Regions from separate parts of the Bacillus sp. C1 genome, predicted to be linked through region 2. Evidence: riboswitches for the same ligand, from Rfam matches in the RefSeq annotation. Region 2 holds a riboswitch; each other region holds the start of a gene.
What was found. Region 2 has a riboswitch for cyclic di-AMP ahead of ACX5JI_RS06700 (signal peptide protein). Riboswitches for the same ligand answer to the same signal wherever they lie in the genome.
Positions count from the first base shown of each region.

Region 1 (3,168 bases), on a different contig from region 2:
TTTCTATCGTACTCTCATCAATCTGAACGAGACGTCCAACTCCCGCATATTCTTCGTTGTGTGTCACAATTGCCACTTTATCTTTTTTTAAGTCACTGGATACAAATCCAACTATTTTATATTGATGATTAATCCATTCTAAATCCTCTGATGAAGCAAATTTGATTTCCATAAAAATACACTCCTTTGAAAATTCTGCTATTTATATTGTATAGGAAATACTATTATTTGTAACGAACTAGCAGTATGGTATTTAACTTGATATAGGTAGTTTACATGTCATTTTGACAATGAAGTTCATCTTTCAATATTCCGTGCATAGAATATAGAATAGTTTAATAATACTTTTTCTTTCTTCAATAGTGGTTTACGTATATAATTTAAAGGTAATTGTTCTTATTTTAGTATACTTATAATAGAATAGAGGTTTAAAAAATGAGTGTTAAAATTATTACCGATAGTGCGGCGGATTTACCAATAGAATTGCTGCAAGCTTACGATATAGATTTAATACCACTTCGTGTATATGATGAAGCTGAAACAGAATATTTAGATGGTGTTACATTAGAATCGGTTCAATTATTACAGAAAATGAGAGAAGGCGAAGTTTACAAAACATCACTGCCTTCATTAGAAACGTTCCAAGAGAAATTTACTACATATGCGAAGCTAGGGACACCTTGTATTTATTTAGCATTTTCATCTGAACTTTCAGGTACATATCAATCTTCGGTTGTTATTAAGGAAGAGGTAAAAGAAGAAAATCCAGATCTCGATTTAGAAATCATCGATACAAAATGTGCTTCACTTGGTCAAGGGATTGTCGTATTAGAAGCTGCCAAAATGGCTAAAAAGGGTGCATCGAAAGAAGAAATTTTGAACCGGATTGCTTTTCTAACAAAACGTATGGAACATATCTTTACGGTAGCTGATTTGCAGTATCTTGTAAGAGGCGGGCGGTTAAGTAAGGTAGCTGGATTTATTGGTGGCTTATTAAATATTAAACCAATTTTAAATGTAGAAGAAGGTAAGCTTGTACCACTTGAAAAGATAAGAGGTAAAAAGAAAGTTTTAAGCCGAATGCTTGACATTATGGAAGAGCGGGGGAATAATCTTACAGGTCAAACAATCGGAATCACACATGGTGACGATTTAGAAACTGCGAATGCATTACAAGCATTAATTACTGAAAGATTTGGCTGTGAAGTGTTTATTGTAAACACAATCGGATCAGCAATCGGAGCACATACAGGGCCAGGCGTTTTAACATTGTTCTTCTTAAATGAGGTAGAGTAAAGGGTTGATCATGATGATCAACCCTTTTTTATATAGATATAATATATTATGATCTTTTCATAAGTGAACTGCGTTTGATTTAAAACATATGATACATGTAAAGGAACTTAATTATAGCGATGATTTTTCAGTGAATACAGGAACCTCCAATCATTGTGTGGTATATGTGTCTGTTTATACGGGATGTTTTGTACTCTTCGAAAAATATAAATTGTAAAAATAATTAATTATCTTATTTACAAACAGCAGGGCATAGGAGTAATATATTGTACATAAATTCATATCACTATTCGCTGAGTCCATATGGAGCGGGGGAACCAACTTTTGTGCGATTGCACTTGGGGTGAATCCTTCTTACATGTAGGTAGGGCTACTCTCTAGGCCCGAATCCGACAGCTAACCTCGTAAGCGTTTTGAGAGGAGATACTATGGTGATTTTCAAAAACACTGGGTAAACTTCGGTGTCTTTTTTTATACCTTTTTACTGGAAAATAATTCAAAAAAGGATGAGGCATTTGAAAGGGACACCCATAAAAACTACAAATTCGCTTTTTTCTTTTTCTTCTCATTCCCAGCCTTCTGAGTTAAGAAGGGAACTTGGGATGAGACATTTAACAATGATTTCTATAGGGGGAAGCATCGGTACGGGATTATTTATTGCAAGCGGAAATACTATTCATACAGCAGGACCTGGCGGAGCAGTTTTAGCTTATTTGTTAATTGGCTGTATTGTGTATCTGTTGATGACCAGCTTAGGAGAAATGGCAGCGTATATGCCTACATCGGGTTCTTTTAGTACGTATGCTTCTAAATTTGTAGATCCGGCATTCGGTTTTGCGATTGGATGGAATTACTGGTTTAGTTGGACGATTACCATTGCAGTTGAAATTTCAGCAGGAGCCATTCTTATGAAATATTGGTTTCCATATAGCTCGTCTATTCTTTGGAGTGTGTTATTCATCCTATTTATGTTTGGAGTGAATATCCTTTCAGTGAAACATTATGGAGAAATGGAGTTTTGGCTTTCACTTATAAAAGTTATTACCATTATTGTGTTTATTACGTTAGGAATCGCAACGATATTTGGGGTTTTTAAAGGAGACTCTACTGGGTTTCATAATCTAACAATGGGAGACGCACCTTTTCATGGAGGTTTTCTTTCTATATTTAGTGTATTTATGATTGCAGGGTTTTCTTTTCAAGGTACAGAAATGGTCGGAATTGTAGCTGGAGAAAGTAAAGATCCTAAAAAGCACATTCCAAAAGCTGTGCGGCAAATCTTTTGGAGAATTCTCTTATTTTACATACTTACCATCTGTGTAATTGGAGTCATAGTTCCCTACACAGATCCGAATTTAGCCAACAATGACATTGGTAATATTACAATGAGTCCCTTTACACTAGTATTTGAGAAAGTTGGATTCGCGTTTGCAGCTTCTGTTATGAATGCAGTTATTTTAACATCCGTTCTATCAGCAGGTAATTCTGGAATGTATGTTGCAACCCGAATGTTATGGGTAATGGCAAAAGAAGGGAAAGCCCCAAAATGCTTTAAAAAAATGAATAAACAAGGTATTCCTATTTATGCATTACTTATGACAACGACTGTAGCAACCATAGCATTTACAGCTTCTTTATTTGGGGAAGGTCAAGCATTTATATGGCTTTTGAATGCTTCGGGACTTTGTGGATTTATTGTCTGGTTAGGAATTGCTGTAAGCCACTATCGTTTTCGGCGAGCTTATCTACATCAAGGGAAGGATCTTAACAAACTCCCATATCAAGCGAAATGGTATCCGATCGGTCCTATTTTAGCGTTTATAACATGTACCATTATTCTTTTAGGACAGAATTATTCCGCATTTACAGGAT
Region 1 is NZ_JBTMZT010000010.1:105,598-108,765, reverse strand. Features, by position in the region: gene ACX5JI_RS21125 (GNAT family N-acetyltransferase) at 1-172, opposite strand, end outside; gene ACX5JI_RS21120 (DegV family protein) at 436-1,296, shown strand; cyclic di-AMP (ydaO/yuaA leader) riboswitch at 1,578-1,721, shown strand; gene ACX5JI_RS21115 (amino acid permease) at 1,812-3,168, shown strand, end outside.
Region 1: another riboswitch for cyclic di-AMP. It lies ahead of ACX5JI_RS21115 (amino acid permease); the one in region 2 lies ahead of ACX5JI_RS06700 (signal peptide protein).

Region 2 (3,168 bases):
GTCCTAAAAACATAACTAAACCCGTTGTAATATTCCAAAATGGTGTATTATCCCCTAGTCCTTCAAATCCTGATCCGTTATTAGCAGCAGAAGAGGTATACTCATATACAACTTGGGTTAAACCATGAAAACCTGAATGAGAAATTGCATCTGTTCCTAAAGGCGTTGAAAGGGCCAATGCTGAAAACCCTAAAATGAGCAATGGATGGAATAATATTGTTACCGCGATTAACTTCATTTCTTTCCCTTCAATTTTTTTACCCAGAAACTCTGGTGTCCGTCCAACCATTAATCCAGATATAAAGACTGCTATAATTGCATACATAATAATATTGACAAAGCCGGCTCCAACCCCACCAAACACTGTATTTAACATCATATTTACAAGTGGCACTGCCCCGCCAAGCGGCGTTAACGTGTCATGCATTGTATCAACCGCGCCTGTTTCAGCTGCTGTTGTCACTGTCGCATACAGGGAAGAAAAGACTGTTCCAAATCGTACTTCTTTTCCTTCTGTACTACCTTGTACGTTTTCCATACCCATTTGATTTAATGCTGGATTCCCATTTAATTCAGATGAAACAATCGTTGTAAAACCAACTAAAAATACCATGAATAATGAAACGAAAAGGATACGTCCTTGTTTTTTATTCCCTACCATTCGTCCATACGTAAACGGCAGGGCTGTTGGTAATAGCATCATAAGCATCATTTGCAAAATGTTACTGATTTGCCCTGGATTTTCAAATGGATGTGTGGAGTTTGCACCAAAGAATCCACCACCATTATTACCAAGTTCCTTAATTGCAACAAATGAAGCTACGGGACCGCGTAAAATACTTTGTTTTACCCCTTCAATTGTATGTGCTGTAACCGCCTCGCCTAAAGTTTGCGGTACACCAAGTGCAACAAAAATCAGAGCTGCAACAAATGCAATCGGAAGAAAAACTCTTGTTAAAGCTCGAGTAAAATCAACGAAAAAGTTCCCTAGTTCCTTACCTGCTAACCCTCTTATAAAAGCCATTACAAGTGCTAGTGTTGTTGCCGGTGCAGCAAACATTAAAAATGTAATTCCAATTAACTGTGATAAATAAGATAATCCATTTTCACCGCTATAATGCTGTAAGTTCGTATCTGCCATAAAGCTGATTGCTGTATTAAAAGCAAGCGTTGGCTCCATTCCCTCAATATGTGCTGGGTTTAACGGTAATACCCCTTGCAATCTGAAAATGAAATATACAACAACAATCATAAAACCATTCAGTGCAACTAATGATAATGCATACTGCTTCCAAGTTTGATTGTACGGCTTAATCCCCGTGATTTTAAAAATAAGATTTTCAAAGGGTCCAAACACTTTATCTAGTTTTCTACTACCTTGGAACGCTTTTTCTAAATAAATTCCAGTTGGCTTTGCAACGAGAATGAATAATAGCATTGTGATAACAACTGCAACCCAAATCATAATAAACGATTCCCCCTAATTAAAACTTTTCTGGATTTAATAACGCATAAACTAAATACACCGTAATCGCTGCAACAATAATTGATAAGGCAATCATCATTTCGATTTCCCTTCTTTCACCACTTTATCTGACCAGCTCGCAAGCCCTATCATAGATGCTACCAATACAACACAGATTCCGATCATCACAACATCAAGCATTATAATCCCCCTTATTCTAGTGTAAAATTTTACCATTTAAGCATCAAAAAAAGAACACCGAGGATCTACTCAGTGTTCAAAAATGAACAACACAAAAGTAAACCTCCTCTCCAAACGCTTACGAGGTTAGCTGTCGGATTCGGGCCTAAAGAGTAGCCCTACTTTCACAGTGAAAGATTCACCCCAAGTGACAATGCACAAAATTGGTTCCCCCGCTCCAAATAAATTGGACTCAGCGATATCAGGTTGTTTTTGGAAATTTTTATGAAACAATTTATGAATGTAAATATACTCCTCTATATTTGACTTGTAAAGGGTTTAATTACCTCAAATAATAAAATATTCCACCATTTTAACGCTTACATTCACTAATATTAATCTTGTATCATCTATTTTCTTAGCTTTTCTTTCATTTTCCTTGAAATGAACTTTTAATATGAAACAAAAAAGAAGAGAATGAACCTGAATACGTTTTATATCGTACCCTGGGTTCATTCTCTTCTTCATGATAAATCTATTCATTTCGTAAAAACAACCGCAAATTTCTCCCACGAATGTAGACCTGTGTTAGTTCCACATGCAGCATTTCATACGTAATAATATCTGTTTCTAAATATAACTTCTCTTCTGATGGCAATATCATATACGGCTTTGGAAACATAGGATCTCTTGCTAATTCTTGCATGCGCTCCTTCGATACGGCCCAACGATTCGCTATATCCTGATCTAATAACACCTTCATCTCCGCTTCCTCCACCCTATTCAAAAAATAAAAAGGAAATATTATCACAATTTGTAAATACTACAAATTTAGCTCCAATTGTTTGATAGAGCTTTACTGGATAATTTTTATTTCTTGTGACAACCGTAATAGGTGCTTGAAAAGAAAAACGAATACGTTCGGTGAAAAAGCTCACCGTTGGCAGTTCATCTCCTAGTAAAATTACTTTTTTTATTCCGCTACAAATGCTAGATAAATCTTGCTCCTCATTACAGCAATATGTTGCTTCAAATCCATATGCTCGTACTTCAGCAGCTACGCGTTCACTTACTGTAAAAATGACCATATGACTTTGAAAAGGTACTAAATTTCGCAAACTATTTACCTTTTCCTCTTCGCCTACACAAATGAGTGTTACTTCGTTTTTCTCATCCATGCATCTCATCCTCCTTAGTATAAAAGAATTTCAATATAGTAATTTACTATTCTTTTATACTAATCAGACCGGTGAAGCGATGTATCCATCCGTGCACCATCCTCTCTCAATACGCTTACGAAGTTAGCTGTCGGATTCGGACTTTGAGAGTAGCCCTACTTTCATAATGAAAGATTCACCCCTAGTGACAATGCACAATTTGGTTCCTCCGCTCCATAAACTTGGACTCAGCGCTGTCAAAAAGTTAATTCTGGATGATATATTACTCCTACATTTGGTAAAAGTAAACAATAAAAAAGAAACATGGTAATCTGACGAAATTTATTCGTATAAAGTGGTGAATGA
Region 2 is NZ_JBTMZT010000002.1:12,477-15,644, reverse strand. Features, by position in the region: gene kdpA (potassium-transporting ATPase subunit KdpA) at 1-1,465, opposite strand, end outside; gene kdpF (K(+)-transporting ATPase subunit F) at 1,485-1,565, opposite strand; gene ACX5JI_RS06700 (signal peptide protein) at 1,562-1,666, opposite strand; cyclic di-AMP (ydaO/yuaA leader) riboswitch at 1,768-1,914, opposite strand; gene ACX5JI_RS06695 (hypothetical protein) at 2,181-2,408, opposite strand; gene ACX5JI_RS06690 (hypothetical protein) at 2,425-2,823, opposite strand; cyclic di-AMP (ydaO/yuaA leader) riboswitch at 2,920-3,066, opposite strand.

Region 3 (3,168 bases), on a different contig from region 2:
TGGTGAGGATAAAGTTATTGGAGGTTTGTGTTTTATTGAAACAACATTAAACGACGAGGGAGATGTTGTTCAAACTAGCGCTGCTGACCAACTTGTATTTGGGGAAATTAAAAATCTACATACAGAACGCATACATAGGGTTGTCGATACCTTAAAGGGTACAAAAGCAAGTTTTGTTTTGAGTAATCATATTGTGCAAGATATGTGGCATAAATATTTATTTATTACTGTTATGTCAGGCGTGACTACGCTAATGCGTGCACCAATAGGACCGATCCGTGAAAGTGACGGGGGCCGGGACTTGATTCGAAATTTATTTGAAGAAGTAGCGCAGATTATGAAAGTATCTGGAGCCCCAATTCAGGATCATATTGTTGACGAACATATGAAGACGATTGATAAGATTTCATATGATATGAAATCTTCCATGCAGCGGGATATGGAAAAAGGTTCATCTATCGAAGGGGAGTACTTACAAGGATATTTGTTGAAATTAGCAAAACAATTGCATATAGATGCGCCATTGTTAAAAATTATTTATCAAAATTTAAAAGTTTACGAAGAGATGCTGTAAGAGAACGTTCAAACGGCCTCTATTATCCTGCTATTTGCTGATAGTAAGACTCTAACCTCAAAATTCACCGGAAGAAAAGAAGTTATGTGTGTGGGACAACTGCCTACAAAAGTCCGATTAGTGTAGGGTAATAATTAGTGAGGGATGAAGACCACCCTATGGATTGAATTTTTACATTATAATTCTGACATGTATGAACAATTAAATTGAAAGGCGATATTATAAAAATAGTATCGGCTTTTTCTGATTAACTTAAAATAATAATGATAATTTCTATTTGATAAAGTGGAAAGCTTGGAGGAATAAAATGCAGCGACTAAACTTTAAGAAATTTGAAGTGACAGATTTTAAGGATTACTTCCAATTAGTATCTAATGAACAAGTTATGGTACAAATTACAGAACGAGCGATTCCGTTGAAAGAGGCCAAAGTTAACTATCAAAAGTTATTAGAATGTAATGGAAAATATAAGTTGTATGGTTCATATAAAGTTTATGATAGTGTAACGAATGAATTTATTGGTCTTGGGCATTTAACTTTAAATGAAAAAGAAAGAGAAGAAGCTGAAATTGGCTATATGATATTGCCTATTTATTGGGGGAAAGGATATGGTACCACAATTGCAAAACAATTAATTGAACTAGCTAAGCAAACAAAATTGAACGTACTGAAAGCAATTATTGATCCGGAAAATATCCCTTCTAGAAAAATTTTAATAAAACAAGGATTTACATCAGAGAAAATTTGTGAGATTGATGGATTACCTGGAGAAATATTAAGTAGGTCTATATAAGGAAACGTCCTTTTGTTCGGAAATAAATTATGCATTACCTTTATTTGTGCGTACATCATTTTATTCCTTTGTGAGTTAGCGTATAGTTGAGTAGGCTCTTCAATTATTTCATCTAAGAATTTATCAGACAAAAAACGATTTTATGTAAATCTATTATCCTTTTTATTCAAACTTGATATGACGTATTATGTTCGTTCATGAAGTAATACCCTACATAATCATCGCGATTTTTCTATTTCTAAAAATTTAAGCTATTGTTTTAAAAAAATTATTTACTTTTTTAAAATAAAGGAGTATTATAATCCACAGTTTCAAATTTCTAAATCGCTGAAACCGCATGGTACGGGGGACCCGTTTTGATGGATTAGTGCATAATCCAAGGGGTGAATCCTTGAAAAAGGTAGGGCTACTCATAGGCCCGAATCCGACAGCTAACCTCGTAAGCGTTATATTGAGAAGGAAGGTGGAGCTTGTGCGACAAAAAAATTGATGTCTACAAGTCTATTTGTTATAGCTTGTAGACATTTTTTGTTTTCTGAGAAGGTAGTTTATTAGCTTTAACTAGCAGAGAATTGTTCGTACAAAATTATTGGAGAGTGGACAACAGTGGTTTCATCTATAAAGAGATTTTTAATTGGAAGACCGTTAAAATCAACCGAATTAGGGGAACAAAAGCTTAATAAAACAAAAGCGTTAGCAATTTTATCCTCTGACGCATTATCGTCGGTTGCCTATGGTCCAGAGCAAATTTTGATCGCTTTAGCAGGCCTTGGTGCAATAGCGTTTTGGTATTCTATTCCAATTGCGATGGGAGTATTAGTGTTATTAACAGCGCTTATATTATCTTATCGACAAATTATTTTTGCCTATCCTCATGGAGGAGGAGCATATGTTGTATCTAAAGAAAACTTAGGGGTGAATCCAGGATTAATAGCTGGAGGATCCTTATTAGTAGACTATATTTTAACTGTAGCAGTTAGTGTATCGGCAGGTACAGATGCGATTACATCTGCCTTTCCTAGCTTACATGAGCATAATGTGATTATCGCGATTATATTTGTAATATTTATTACAATTTTGAACTTAAGAGGTGTCACGGAGTCCGCTTCTGTTTTAGCTTATCCCGTTTATTTATTTGTTTTAGCACTATTTATATTAATCGGTGTAGGTATATATAACATTGTAACAGGTGAAGTTTCACCTCAGTTGCATACACCAATTGGTACGCCAGTAGCAGGGATTAGTTTATTTTTACTTTTAAGAGCATTTGCATCAGGTAGCTCTGCTTTAACAGGTGTTGAAGCGATTTCTAATGCAATTCCAAATTTTAAAGATCCAGCTCCTAATAATGCTGCTAAAACGTTACTTGCGATGGGATCTTTACTTGCAGTACTATTTTCAGGGATTGTATATTTAGCGTATTATTATGGAATTACTCCAAGTAAAGAGGTAACGGTTGTTTCACAAATTGCTGAACAAACATTTGGACGGAACTTCATGTATTTCTTTATTCAAGGAACAACAGCGTTAATATTAATCCTAGCTGCTAACACTGGTTATTCTGCTTTTCCTTTATTAGCAGTTAATCTTGCGAAAGATAAGTTTATACCCAGAATGTTTACAGTTAGGGGAGACAGATTAGGGTATTCAAATGGAATTATCATACTTGGAGTTGCTTCAATTCTTTTAATTATTGCTTTCCAAGGACAAACCGAACATCTTATCCCGCTTTATGCAGTAGGTGTGTTTATTCCATTTACGCTGTCCCAGTCTGGAATGGTAGTGAAATGGATTCGTGAAA
Region 3 is NZ_JBTMZT010000003.1:246,435-249,602, reverse strand. Features, by position in the region: gene panE (2-dehydropantoate 2-reductase) at 1-574, shown strand, start outside; gene ACX5JI_RS12215 (GNAT family N-acetyltransferase) at 882-1,367, shown strand; cyclic di-AMP (ydaO/yuaA leader) riboswitch at 1,683-1,828, shown strand; gene kimA (potassium transporter KimA) at 1,974-3,168, shown strand, end outside.
Region 3: another riboswitch for cyclic di-AMP. It lies ahead of kimA (potassium transporter KimA); the one in region 2 lies ahead of ACX5JI_RS06700 (signal peptide protein).

Region 4 (3,168 bases), on a different contig from region 2:
TATTTAGATGAAGAAGAGTATATATTAGAAACTGGTGATAGTGTAAAAATACCAGCGTATTTCAAACATAAATGGGTAAATAATTTTAATCAAAATGCCATTGTCTTATTTTCAGTTACTCCACCTATCTTCTAACACACCCAGCTAAAAACAGAGTAAAAGGGCGATACATACGTAATATGTATTGCCCTTCTTTTTTAATGCAACGCAGTTATGATATAGTCAAAAATTCAGCGATTGGTCCAAGTACGAGCACTGGCAAAAATGTGAGTGCACCGATTATAAATATAGTGCCTAATAAAATCCCACCAAACAACCGATTATCAGTTCGGAATGTTCCTATAGTCTCAGGTACAATCTTTTTCTTTTTGAGCCCCACTGCAACAGCAAGCATTGTAATTACACCGAAATACCGACCAATATACATAACAATTCCTGATGAGATATTCCAAAATGGTGTATTATCTTTTAGTCCTTCAAATCCAGATCCATTGTTAACGGCAGACGATGTATACTCATATATAACTTGTGTCAAACCATGAAAACCAGGATTAGAAATTGCATCTGTTCCAAGATGAGTAGAAAATGCAAGCGCTGCAGCCCCAAGAATCAGTAATGGCTGAGATACAATTGTAATCGCTATTAATTTCATTTCTTTTCCCTCTAATTTTTTATTAAGGAACTCCGGTGTACGCCCCACCATGAGTCCGGCTAAAAATACAGTAATCATCGCATACATGATAATATTTATAAACCCTAGTCCAATTCCTCCAAACACAGTACCTAACAGCATGTTTATAAGTGGAACCATCCCGCCAATTGGTGTTAATGTATCATGCGTTGTATTTACACCGCCTGTTCCAGAAGCACTTGTAACAGTTGCATATAAAGCAGATGATATAACACCAAGCCGTGTTTCTTTCCCTTCCATATTTCCTTGTGAATGTTCTAACCCTAATTGATTTAATAATGGGTTCCCCTTTAATTCAGATATAGCAAGCGTACAAAATCCAATGACGAAAAGAATAAGCATTGCTACAAAAAATATTTTACCTTGTTTCCGATTGCCGACCATTCTTCCATATACAAAAGGAAAGGCCATTGGAATTAACATTTGTAACATCATTTGCAGCACGTTACTCATCATATTAGGGTTTTCAAAAGGATGTGCAGAAACTGTTCCAAAAAAACCTCCTCCATTGTCACCAAGTTCTTTAATAGAAAGTAAAGACGCTACTGGGCCACGAGGAATTGCTTGCACTCCCTCTTCTAATGTTTTCACAATGACTGTTGAATCAAGTGTTTGTGGTATTCCTAACAATATAAATATGAGCGATGCCACAAATGAAATTGGCAATAATATTCTTGTAATCGATTGTACAAAATCAACAAAAAAGTTACCTATTCTTTTACCCGCTAACACACGAATAAACGTAATACCAACCGCCATTGAAGTTGCAGGTGCCGCAAACATCATGAACGTTACGCCCACCATTTGAGAGAAATTGGATAAACTACTCTCTCCTCCATAGTGCTGTAAATTAGCGTTTGTCATAAATGTAATTGCTGTATGAAAAGCTAATGTTGGTTCTAAGCCCATAAAATGATTAGGGTTTAACGGCAGAAACCCTTGTAATCGAAATATAGAATAAACAGAAAAAATAAAGAAACAATTTGTAATGATCAAACACAGCATATATTTCTTGAAGCTTTGATTATGTCCTTTAATCCCAGCAACTTTAAATAATATTTTTTCCAAGGGACCAAATACCCTTTGAAGCCCTTCCTTCCTCTGAAAAGCATTGTATATATAATCTCCCATTGGTTTTGCAACAATTACGAATAAGCCAATTGTAATTAGACTTGTAAGCCAGTTCATCCTTTTTCTCCTCTCTCTTTCTATTACACGCAATAAAAAAATGTTATTTTTTACCTTTAAGAGAATAAAAAGAAAACACCAGGTTGCACCTAGTGTTTTTTACACACAAGTCCCCCCTCTCAAAACGCTGACGAGGTTAGCTGTCGGATTCGGACCTTGAGAGTAGCCCTACCTATAAAAAGGATTCACCCCTAGTGACACATGCACAAATTCGGTTCCCCCGCTCCTAAAGTGGATTAAGCGATTATATTTGGCTGAAAAATCTATATTGAGCTATTCTGATTGTTAATATACTCTTCTAAATGATCGTTGTAAAGAAAGAAAAGATGAAATATTTAAATAATATAAACTTCTTCATTCCTGCTGTAAATATGAATTGTTACAGCAGGAATGAAACTCTTCTACAGCGAAATTCTACAAGTAACAAAACTCTATTAGGTGGTGCTTCATTATGAAGTTAGCTGTAATTGGTGGAGGTTACTTTGAACAAACAGATCATTTCCATATTAATCAACGACTTATCGAGTTAACTGGAAAACAATCTCCAAAAATATTATTTATCCCAACAGCAAGTAATGACGATGAAGGGTATATAAAAGACTTTAGAGAAACATTTGAAAAGCAGTTACGGTGTGATGTTCACATTCTGCGCTGTATAAAAGAAAATGTTAACGAAGTAGAAGTAAGTGAAATGATTCATTCTGCCGATTTCATCTATCTCGGCGGAGGAAATTATATCACTATGCTGGAAAAGTGGAAAGAAAACAAAATAGACGAGAAGTTAATAGCAGCCCTGCAAGGCGGGACGTTCATTGCGGGATATAGCGCTGGTGCTATGTGCTGGTTTACAACTGGAATTCGTTCTAACTATAAGGGAGAAGGCTATATAGAAAGCAATGGCTGGAATACACTAAACAAACACTTTTGTCCCCACTACAATCAACCAGATCGAGCAACTGCTTTCCATTTATTCTTACAAAACCATGCACGTAATATAGAAGGAATCGCTTTAGAAGATAACTGTGCTTTATATATAACCGAAAATTCCTTTGAGATTATCGGAGATCCAGAGAAAGCATGGGAATTCTATATGTATAATGGAAAACTTATGAGACACCATTTTGATGTAACTTTAAAAAGTTATTTATGAGTACGCACATATAATAAAAGTGTCCCTAAACTAGAAGGCTAAGGGACACTTTTATTTGTTTCCTATTTAACTCACAAGTCGCGTAATCCGTTTTTTCTTCCATGAAAGTTTATAATATCCGTATTGTAAAAGTAAGCTC
Region 4 is NZ_JBTMZT010000003.1:336,792-339,959, forward strand. Features, by position in the region: gene ACX5JI_RS12590 (helix-turn-helix domain-containing protein) at 1-135, shown strand, start outside; gene kdpA (potassium-transporting ATPase subunit KdpA) at 212-1,879, opposite strand; cyclic di-AMP (ydaO/yuaA leader) riboswitch at 1,989-2,132, opposite strand; gene ACX5JI_RS12600 (Type 1 glutamine amidotransferase-like domain-containing protein) at 2,331-3,029, shown strand; gene ACX5JI_RS12605 (MATE family efflux transporter) at 3,096-3,168, opposite strand, start outside.
Region 4: another riboswitch for cyclic di-AMP. It lies ahead of kdpA (potassium-transporting ATPase subunit KdpA); the one in region 2 lies ahead of ACX5JI_RS06700 (signal peptide protein).